DNA from 2 places in the Streptomyces sp. NPDC006208 genome. Region 2 is predicted to be linked to the other one. Evidence: riboswitches for the same ligand, from Rfam matches in the RefSeq annotation. Region 2 holds a riboswitch; the other holds the start of a gene.

Region 1 (4,390 bases), on a different contig from region 2:
GCTCACGGATCAGGGTGAGGTAGCCCTGTGCCTGCTCGACCGGAGCGAACGGGTGCATCTGGCCGAACTCCGGCCACGTCACCGGCTCCATCTCGGTGGTCGCGTTCAGCTTCATGGTGCACGAGCCGAGCGGGATCATGCCGCGGTCCAGCGCGTAGTCGCGGTCGGCGAGGCGGCGCAGGTAACGCAGCATCGCGGTCTCGGAGCGGTGCTGGTGGAACACCGGGTGGGTGAGGACCTCGTCGCTGCGCAGCAGGCCGGCCGGCAGCGCGTCGGCGATCGCCGCGTCGAGTGCCTCGATGTCGCCCTGCACGCCGAAGGCGGCCCACACGGCGGTCAGCTGCGCCCGCCCCGTGGTCTCGTCACAGGCGATGGAGACGTGGTCGGCGTCGGCGAGGTGCAGGTTGACCCCGTTCTCGCGGGCGGCGGCCACGACATCGGCGGCCTTGCCCGGTACCCGGGCGGTCAGCGTGTCGAAGTACGAGCCGTGCACGACCTCGACGCCGCCGGCGCGCAGGCCCTCGGCAAGGACGGCCGCGTAGCGGTGGGTGCGCAGGGCGATCGCCCTCAGGCCCTGCGGGCCGTGGTAGACGGCGTACATGCCTGCCATGACGGCGAGCAGCACCTGGGCGGTGCAGATGTTACTGGTGGCCTTCTCGCGGCGGATGTGCTGCTCGCGGGTCTGCAGGGCCAGGCGGTAGGCCTTGTTGCCGTCCGCGTCCACGGAGACGCCGACGAGGCGGCCGGGGAGGCTACGGGCGAACTTCTCGCGGACGGCCATGTAGCCGGCGTGCGGGCCGCCGAACCCCATCGGGACGCCGAAGCGCTGGGTGGTACCGATCGCGATGTCCGCACCGAGCTCACCGGGTGAGGTGAGCAGCGTCAGCGCCAGCAGGTCCGCCGCGACCGTGACGATCGCACCGATCCCGTGGGCCTGCTCGATGACCGGCCCGAGATCCCGTACGGCACCGGAGGCGCCCGGGTACTGCAGCAGGACGCCGAAGACGCCGCGCTCGGCGATCTCGGCCGGGATGCCGTCGCTCAGGTCGGCGACGACGACCTCCACGCCGGTCGGCTCGGCACGGGTCTCGATCACGGCGATGGTCTGCGGCAGGGCGTCGGCGTCGACCAGGAAGACGCCGTCCTTGACCTTGCCGACCCGACGGGCCAGCGACATGGCCTCGGCGGCCGCCGTCCCCTCGTCGAGCAGCGAGGCGCCGGAGGTGGGCAGACCGGTCAGATCGGCGACCACGGTCTGGAAGTTCAGCAGCGCCTCGAGACGGCCCTGGGAGATCTCCGGCTGGTACGGCGTGTAGGCGGTGTACCAGGCCGGGTTCTCCATGACGTTGCGCAGGATGACCGGCGGCGTGAAGGTGCCGTAGTACCCGAGTCCGATCATGGGAGCGAGGACCTGATTGCCGTCGGCGAGCGCGCGCAGCTCGGCGAGCACCTCGGCCTCGGTGCGGGCGTCGGGGAGATCGAGCGCCTCCGCGCTCTTGATCACATCCGGGACCGCGGCGGCGGTCAGCTCGTCGAGCGACCCGTAACCGACCTGCGCCAGCATCTTCGCCTGGGCCTCGGTATCAGGGCCGATGTGGCGCTGTTCGAAGGGGGTGCCCCGCTCCAGGTGGGAAAGCGGAATGCGGTTGGCGGTCATATGGGAGGCCTCCTGGTCTTGAACGACCTGCGAGGGGCATCGCGGCACGGATGCCCGGACGGCCTCCCCCTCTGTCATCTCAACCTGAGAGTTTCACCGGACGCCCACGGGCAGTCCGGCTTTCACCGTCGGTGAGAGCGGATGCCGTCCGACACCCGCCCTGCTTTCCAGAGTGACCTCTCCCGTGCGGTACAGGGGCCTGAGAGATTCCGGGGAGGATTTGCTCCTTCGGCGCCACCGGCACTTTCGCCGGAGGACTCTCCCGCACAGGGTCAGCAGCCGCTAGCCAGCCTACCAGCGCGCCTCCTCGCCGATCGCTCAAGTGGCCGACACCCGAGATGTAGCCTTTCGTAGTCCTTACAGATCAATTGCGACCTGTTGGAGGGACCGTGCAGACCGACATCGATCCGCGCAGCCTGATCGGCCGCAAGGCGTTCGACCGCAACGGCACCAAGATCGGGACCGTCGACGAGGTGTATCTGGACGATGCCACAGGCGTACCCGAATGGGCGGCCGTGCGCACCGGCCTGTTCGGACGCGATGCCTTCGTCCCGCTGGAGCCCAGCGAGGTCGTCGACAACACCCTCCATGTCCCCTACGAGCGCGCACTGATCAAGGACGCACCCGACTTCGGCGTCGGCAGACACCTCTCGCCCGAACAGGAACTTCAGCTCTACCACCACTACGGGCTCGACATCTCCTCACCGCCCGAGACGCCCGCCCCCTCGTCGGGGGACCCGTCCTTCGGACGGGTCTCCGGCCAGGAGGACTGAGCCGGCGCGGCAGTCGGCGCGGGCGACGCCACCAGCGGCAGCGGGTCCGACGGCTCCAGATCGGGGTCGGCGATCCGGAACGTGCGCACGCGTCCGGGCGCCGAACCGGGCTCCTCGAAGCGCACCGTGACCCGGCCCACCCCGCTGCCCTGGACCCAGCCCGCCCCGTACAGGGCGTGCCGCACATCATGTCCGGCCGCCCAGCGGCGCTCGGCGGGCAGCTCGGGCGCGCTCGCGGCGTGGTCCTGCCCAGGGCCCTCCGGCCCGCTGCCCTGCCCCCCAGCGGCCGCCTCGGACTCCTCCGAGGCGGCTCCCTGGTCACCGTGGTCCTCAGCGGCGGCCTGGGCGAACAGGTCCTCCTGCGTGTAGTCCGTGAGCCCCGTGACGCCCACCCCGAGCAGTCGTACGCCTCCGGTGGTGTCCACGGCCTCCAGCAGCCGTCCTGCGGCCTCCCGTACCACTGCCGGGTCGTCCGTCGGACCGCGCAGCGTCTCCGAGCGCGTCAGCGTCGAGAAGTCGAACCGCCGCACCTTCAGCACGATGGTCCGTCCCGAGTGACCGGACGCCCTCAGCCGCCGCACACAGCGCTCCGCCAGCCGCTCGACCTCCATGCGCACCCGCACCCGGTCGTGCAGATCCACGTCGAAGGTGTCCTCCACCGAAACCGACTTCGCGTCCCGCTCGGCCACCACCGGCCGGTCGTCATGGCCGAGTGCCATCCGGAACAGCGAGGTCCCGTGCGCCCTGCCCAGCAGCCGTACGAGCTCGTCCTCGCCCGCCTCCGCGAGGTCCGCCACGGTCGTCATGCCGGCACGCCGCAGATGCTCCCCCGTCGCCGGCCCCACGCCCGGCAGTGTCCGCACGGACATCGGCCCCAGCAGCTCACGCTCGGTGCCGGGCTCTATCAGCACCAGACCGTCGGGCTTGGCCTGCTCCGAGGCGATCTTGGCGATCATCTTGGACCCGGCGAGACCTACGGAACCGGTGAGCCCGGTCACCGCCCTGATGTCCGACCGCAACCGCTCACCCGTTGCCCGCGCCGACGCGGAGTCGTCCGCCGTTCCCCCCGCCTCGAGGTCGACGAACGCCTCGTCCAGGCTCAGCGGCTCCACCAGGGGCGAGAGCGTGCCCAGCAGCTCCATCACCTGCTCGCTCACCGCGCGGTACAGGGAGAAACGCGGCACCAGATACGCCGCGTTCGGTGCCAGCCGTCTGGCCTGCGCCATCGGCATCGCCGAGTGCACACCGAAGCGTCTGGCCTCGTACGAAGCGGTGGCGACGACGCCGCGTGGCCCGAGCCCGCCGACGACGACCGGCTTCCCGCGCAACGAAGGCTTCGCCGCCTGTTCGGCAGCGGCGAAGAAGGCATCCATGTCCAGATGCAGAATCGTCGGCGCGGTTCTCACACCACCGATGCTGCCTCACGCCACTGACAACGGCGCCGGTGACAACGCCCGCACCCCGCGTTCGGACGGCGCGGTGCGTTCAGACGGCGCGGTCGCGCCGCCGCCTGGCCAGCTCGTCCATGGGGTTGTTCCCGACGAGGGTCTCTCCCGTGTCGACGCGCTCCCCGTGCAGTTGCGAGAGCGCGGCCTCGACATCGCGCCAGACGACACCCACGGCGATCCCGAAGATCCCCTGGCCCCCCTGGAGCAGATCCACGACCTCGTCGGGCGACGAGCACTCGTAGACCGTCGCACCGTCGCTCATCAGCGTCATTCGTTCGAGATCGCGGAACCCGCGGTCCTGCAGGTGCTGCACCGCGGTACGGATGCTCTGCAGGGCGACACCGGTGTCCAGGAACCGTTTGACGATCTTGAGGACGACCACATCGCGAAAGCTGTAGAGCCGCTGCGTGCCCGATCCGTACGCCGAGCGGACGCTCGGCTCCACCAGGCCCGTACGCGCCCAGTAGTCGAGCTGCCGATAGGTGATGCCGGCCGCCGCACATGCGGTGGGC
Region 2 (4,390 bases):
AAGTTGATCTTCATGCCGTGGGTCAGGTGACCGCCGTGGGCCAGGTTCAGGCCCATGATCGTGTCGCCCGGCTTCAGCAGCGCGAACATCGCGGCCGCGTTCGCCTGGGCGCCCGAGTGCGGCTGGACATTGGCGTGCTCGGCGCCGAAGAGCTCCTTGATGCGGTCGATCGCGATCTGCTCGACCACGTCGACGTGCTCACAGCCGCCGTAGTAGCGGCGGCCGGGGTAGCCCTCGGCGTACTTGTTGGTGAGGACGGAGCCCTGGGCCTCCATGACCGCCACCGGAGCGAAGTTCTCCGAGGCGATCATTTCGAGGGTGGACTGCTGACGGTGGAGCTCGGCGTCGACGGCGGCGGCGACGTCCGGGTCCAGCTCATGGAGAGGGGTGTTCAGAAGCGACATCTCTCGGTCCCTACGGGTCGTGTGTCAGCTGGCGAAGTCGGTGTACTCGTCCGCGGAGAGCAGATCCTTCGGCTCCTCGCTGACGCGCACCTTGAAGAGCCAACCGCCCTCGAACGGGGCGGAGTTCACCAGCGACGGGTCGTTGACGACGTCCTCGTTGGTCTCGGTGACCTCACCGGAGACGGGCGAGTACAGGTCGCTGACCGACTTGGTGGACTCCAGCTCTCCGCAGGTGTCACCCGCGGTGACGGTGTCGCCGACCTCGGGGAGCTGGACGTACACCACGTCGCCGAGCGCATTGGCCGCGTGCTCCGTGATGCCGACCGTCGACACGCCGTCCTCGGCGGCCGACAGCCACTCGTGCTCCTTGCTGTAGCGCAGCTGCTGGGGGTTGCTCATGACCTGAATTCTCCTGTACGCGGGGGAGTGCTGGTGAACGAAGAGAGGGTGCGGACGATCACTTCTGGCGCTTGTAGAACGGCAGCGCCACGACCTCGTACGGCTCGTGCGTGCCGCGGATGTCGACACCGACACCCGGCGTACCGGGCTCGGCGTGGACCGCGTCCACGTAGGCGATGGCGATCGGCTTGCCGAGGGTGGGGCTCGGGGCGCCCGACGTGACCTCGCCGACCACCGCTCCGCCGGCCACCACGGACATGCCGGCGCGGGGCACCCGGCGGCCCTCGGCGATCAGGCCGACGAGCTTGCGCGGCGGGTCGGTCTCGGCGCGCTCGGCGGCGGCCTGCAGCGCCTCGCGGCCGACGAAGTCACCGCTCTTCTCGAACTTCACGACCCGGCCGAGCCCCGCGTCGAAGGGGGTCAGCGAGGTGGTCAGCTCATGCCCGTACAGCGGCATGCCCGCCTCCAGGCGCAGCGTGTCCCGGCAGGAGAGACCGCAGGGGATCAGACCGGCCGGGGCGCCCGCCTCGGTCAGCGCCTGCCACAGCTTCTCGGCGTGCTGCGGCTCGACGAACAGCTCGAAGCCGTCCTCGCCCGTGTAGCCCGTACGGGCGATCAGTGCCGGCACGCCGGCGACCGTGCCGGGCAGGCCCGCGTAGTACTTCAGGCCGTCCAGGTCGGCGTCGGTCAGCGACTTCAGGATGCCGGGGGACTCGGGACCCTGGACGGCGATCAGCGCGTACGCGTCACGGTCGTCGCGCACCTCGGCGTCGAAGCCTCCGGCGCGCTCGGTCAGGGCGTCCAGGACGATCTGCGCGTTGCCCGCGTTGGCGACGACCATGTACTCGTTGTCGCCGAGGCGATAGACGATCAGGTCGTCGACGATCCCGCCGCTCTCCTGGCAGATCATCGTGTAGCGGGCGCGGCCGATACCGACGGAGCCGATGTTGCCGACCAGCGCGTAGTCGAGGAGGGCGGCGGCCTGCGGGCCGGTGACGGTGATCTCGCCCATGTGGGAGAGGTCGAAGAGACCGGCCCTGGTACGGACGGCGTTGTGCTCGTCGCGCTCACTGCCGTACCGCAGCGGCATGTCCCAGCCCGCGAAGTCGGTCATGGTCGCGCCCAGCGAGCGGTGCAGGGCGTCGAGAGCGGTCAGACGGGGGGCATTGCTCATGGATGAAGCTCCCAGGGCATGGCGGCGAGGACAATCCTCCCCATCTGTCATCGGAACCTGAGAGGTTCGCCCCGACCCCGCGTACGGGTAGTCGTGACTTGCACCTTGGGTGGAGCCACTCGACAGCGGCTCGCTTTTCAGATCTGCCTCATCGCGCGCGGTACGGGGCCTGAGAGATTCAAGGGAGGATCTTGCTCCTTCGGCGCCCGCCACACCAGGTGGCCGGGACTCTCCCGCGCGGATTCAAGCGGCCGGTATGCAGTTGGCGCGCACATCATTGCACGCATCGGGGAAGAGTGGGCGGTGGCCGGGAAGCGGGTGTGAGGACGCCCGTGTCGCGCCGCCATAAATAGGTTGAGTGGCATTACCATTTCTTTACGCTTTATGGGCAAGGGTGATGGGTGTCCCGAGATGGGGGAGGGTGATGACCTTGCAGCCGTCCGGCGCATATGCCACGTCAGCGGGAGTACCCGCTCAGCCGGCGGTCCCCGTCCGGGGCCGCGGCCAGGCCGGTGCATCCGTCCTGCGCGACCTGAGGCACCGATCGGGGCGCGGTCCGCACAGCCTTGTCTTCGCCGCCGGTGACGTGGTGATCGTCTCCGGTCTGCCCGGCAGCGGAAAGTCCACGCTGATCGAGCGGGCCGCACGCGGTCTCGGGATCGACTCCCAGGACACCCGGGACAGGTGGGACGCCCGTATGCCCCGCCTGCTGCCGTACACGGTGTACCGGCCGTTCGTCCGTATCGCCCACTACGCGGGTCTGCGGCGCGCACTGCGCTCGGGTCGCAGCGTGGTCGTCCACGACTGCGGCACCCAGGCCTGGGTGCGGCGCTGGATCGCCCGCGAGGTGCGCAGACGCGGGACCGGGCTGCATCTCGTACTGCTCGACGTCACCCCGCGGGTGGCCCGCGAGGGCCAGCGTGAGCGTGGTCGCGGCGTCTCCGGCTACGCCTTCGCCCGCCACCGCCGGGCGGTCGCCCGCCTGCTCGCGGCCGCGGAATCGGGCCGGCTCCCGGCCGGCTGCGCCTCGGCGGTGCTGCTGGACCGCGCGGCGGCGGCGGGGCTGACGCGGCTGGGCTTCACCGAGGAGTAGCCGGGCGGGCGGACGGGCGGGTCGGGGCGGACGGGCCGCCGTCGCGTCCGCCTGCGGCGCCCCGTGCTGCACGCAATGTGCGCGGGCCCGGGTCCCGCAGGGTGGGCTCTCGGCCGGCCACCGCGGCCCCGGTCGGTGCGTGAGAAAAGGCCTTGCGTGCCGCGCTGCGCCGCGACGCCTCCTCGGCCGATGCGACCGTCCGGGGGCCTTCCGGCACCCGGACGGGTCGCCGTGGGCCGGGAGGGACCCGTTATCGTCGGGGGCGCGACCCCGGAACGTGCGGGGGAGGACCGGGGGAGAAGGACACGCACATGGAGACTTCGGAGCACACCCACCAGCAGCCGTACAGCGGCTGGCCGGGCAATGAGCTGGAACAGGTGCTCGGCGCCGCGCTGGGCAACCCCGCGGCCGGAGGGCGGCTGGTCGAGGTGCTCGGCCGCAGCCACGTCTGGGTCCCGCTGCCGAGCGGTGGCGGCCCCGACAGCCCGAATCTCGATCTGCCCACCGTGGAGATCGAGGGCGCCCCTTACGTCCCTGTCTTCAGCTCCGAGCAGCAGTTCTTCGCCTGCGTCGGGAGCCATATGTCCTTCACCGTCGCGCCCGCCCGGGAATTCGCGCGCGGGCTGCCCCCGCAGCTCGGCATCGCCGTGAACCCCGGCGGCGCCGTCGGCGTCCCGCTGCCTCCGCCCGCCGTCGCCGAGCTGTGCCGGGTGGGGCGTACCCCGCTCGAGGGGCCTGCCACCGGAGGGAGGGTGCGGCTGTTCGAGCCGGACTGGCAGGAGGAGCCGGTCGACTTCCTCTCGGCCGCCGCCGGAGAGTTCGAGGCGACCGGAATCGTCCTGACCGCCCGCCGTGCCCTCGCCTCCGTCGAGGGGGATGCGCCGGTCCTGTTCATCGGCGTCCAGCTCTCCTCCTTCGAGGGCTCCGACCGCAATGCCCCGATGGACGCGCTCGGCCGTGCGCTGAGCCGGGTACAGCTCGGCTGGCCGGTCAACCTCGTCCTGCTGGACATAGCCCAGGACCCCGTCGGCGACTGGATGCTGGAGCGGGTCCGGCCCTTCTACCAGCGCCGGCACGGGTAGTCGTCAAGTCTGTGTAAGGACTGCGGATTAAGCTGGTTCCATGGCCTGACCGGAGGCCGTGAAGCAGTGCCGATGGCCGGATCGAAGAGGGACACAAGAGGGGCGGAACCAGAGTGAGCGCGTCAGGCACCGCGGCGACCGGGCAGGTCGAGCACATGCTGCGCCAGGTGACTCCCGGACGCTACGACGCGTACGAGGCACTGCTGCGCGCCCTCGCGGACCCCGCGGGCGGCCGGAT

The links. Region 2 has a riboswitch for glycine ahead of gcvT (glycine cleavage system aminomethyltransferase GcvT). Riboswitches for the same ligand answer to the same signal wherever they lie in the genome.
Region 1: it holds a riboswitch for glycine, as region 2 does, so the genes downstream of both, gcvP (aminomethyl-transferring glycine dehydrogenase) here and gcvT (glycine cleavage system aminomethyltransferase GcvT) in region 2, are expected to answer to the same signal.

The regions. Positions count from the first base shown of each region.
Region 1 covers NZ_JBEXSW010000035.1:8,347-12,736, reverse strand. The annotation lists gene gcvP (aminomethyl-transferring glycine dehydrogenase) at 1-1,657, opposite strand, end outside; glycine riboswitch at 1,835-1,932, opposite strand; gene ABZ208_RS26115 (PRC-barrel domain-containing protein) at 2,047-2,430, shown strand; gene ABZ208_RS26110 (DNA polymerase IV) at 2,340-3,836, opposite strand; gene ABZ208_RS26105 (MerR family transcriptional regulator) at 3,916-4,390, opposite strand, start outside.
Region 2 covers NZ_JBEXSW010000064.1:28,806-33,195, reverse strand. The annotation lists gene glyA (serine hydroxymethyltransferase) at 1-404, opposite strand, end outside; gene gcvH (glycine cleavage system protein GcvH) at 429-803, opposite strand; gene gcvT (glycine cleavage system aminomethyltransferase GcvT) at 862-1,977, opposite strand; glycine riboswitch at 2,126-2,223, opposite strand; gene ABZ208_RS35070 (AAA family ATPase) at 2,402-3,070, shown strand; gene ABZ208_RS35065 (enhanced serine sensitivity protein SseB) at 3,382-4,152, shown strand; gene ABZ208_RS35060 (enhanced serine sensitivity protein SseB C-terminal domain-containing protein) at 4,266-4,390, shown strand, end outside.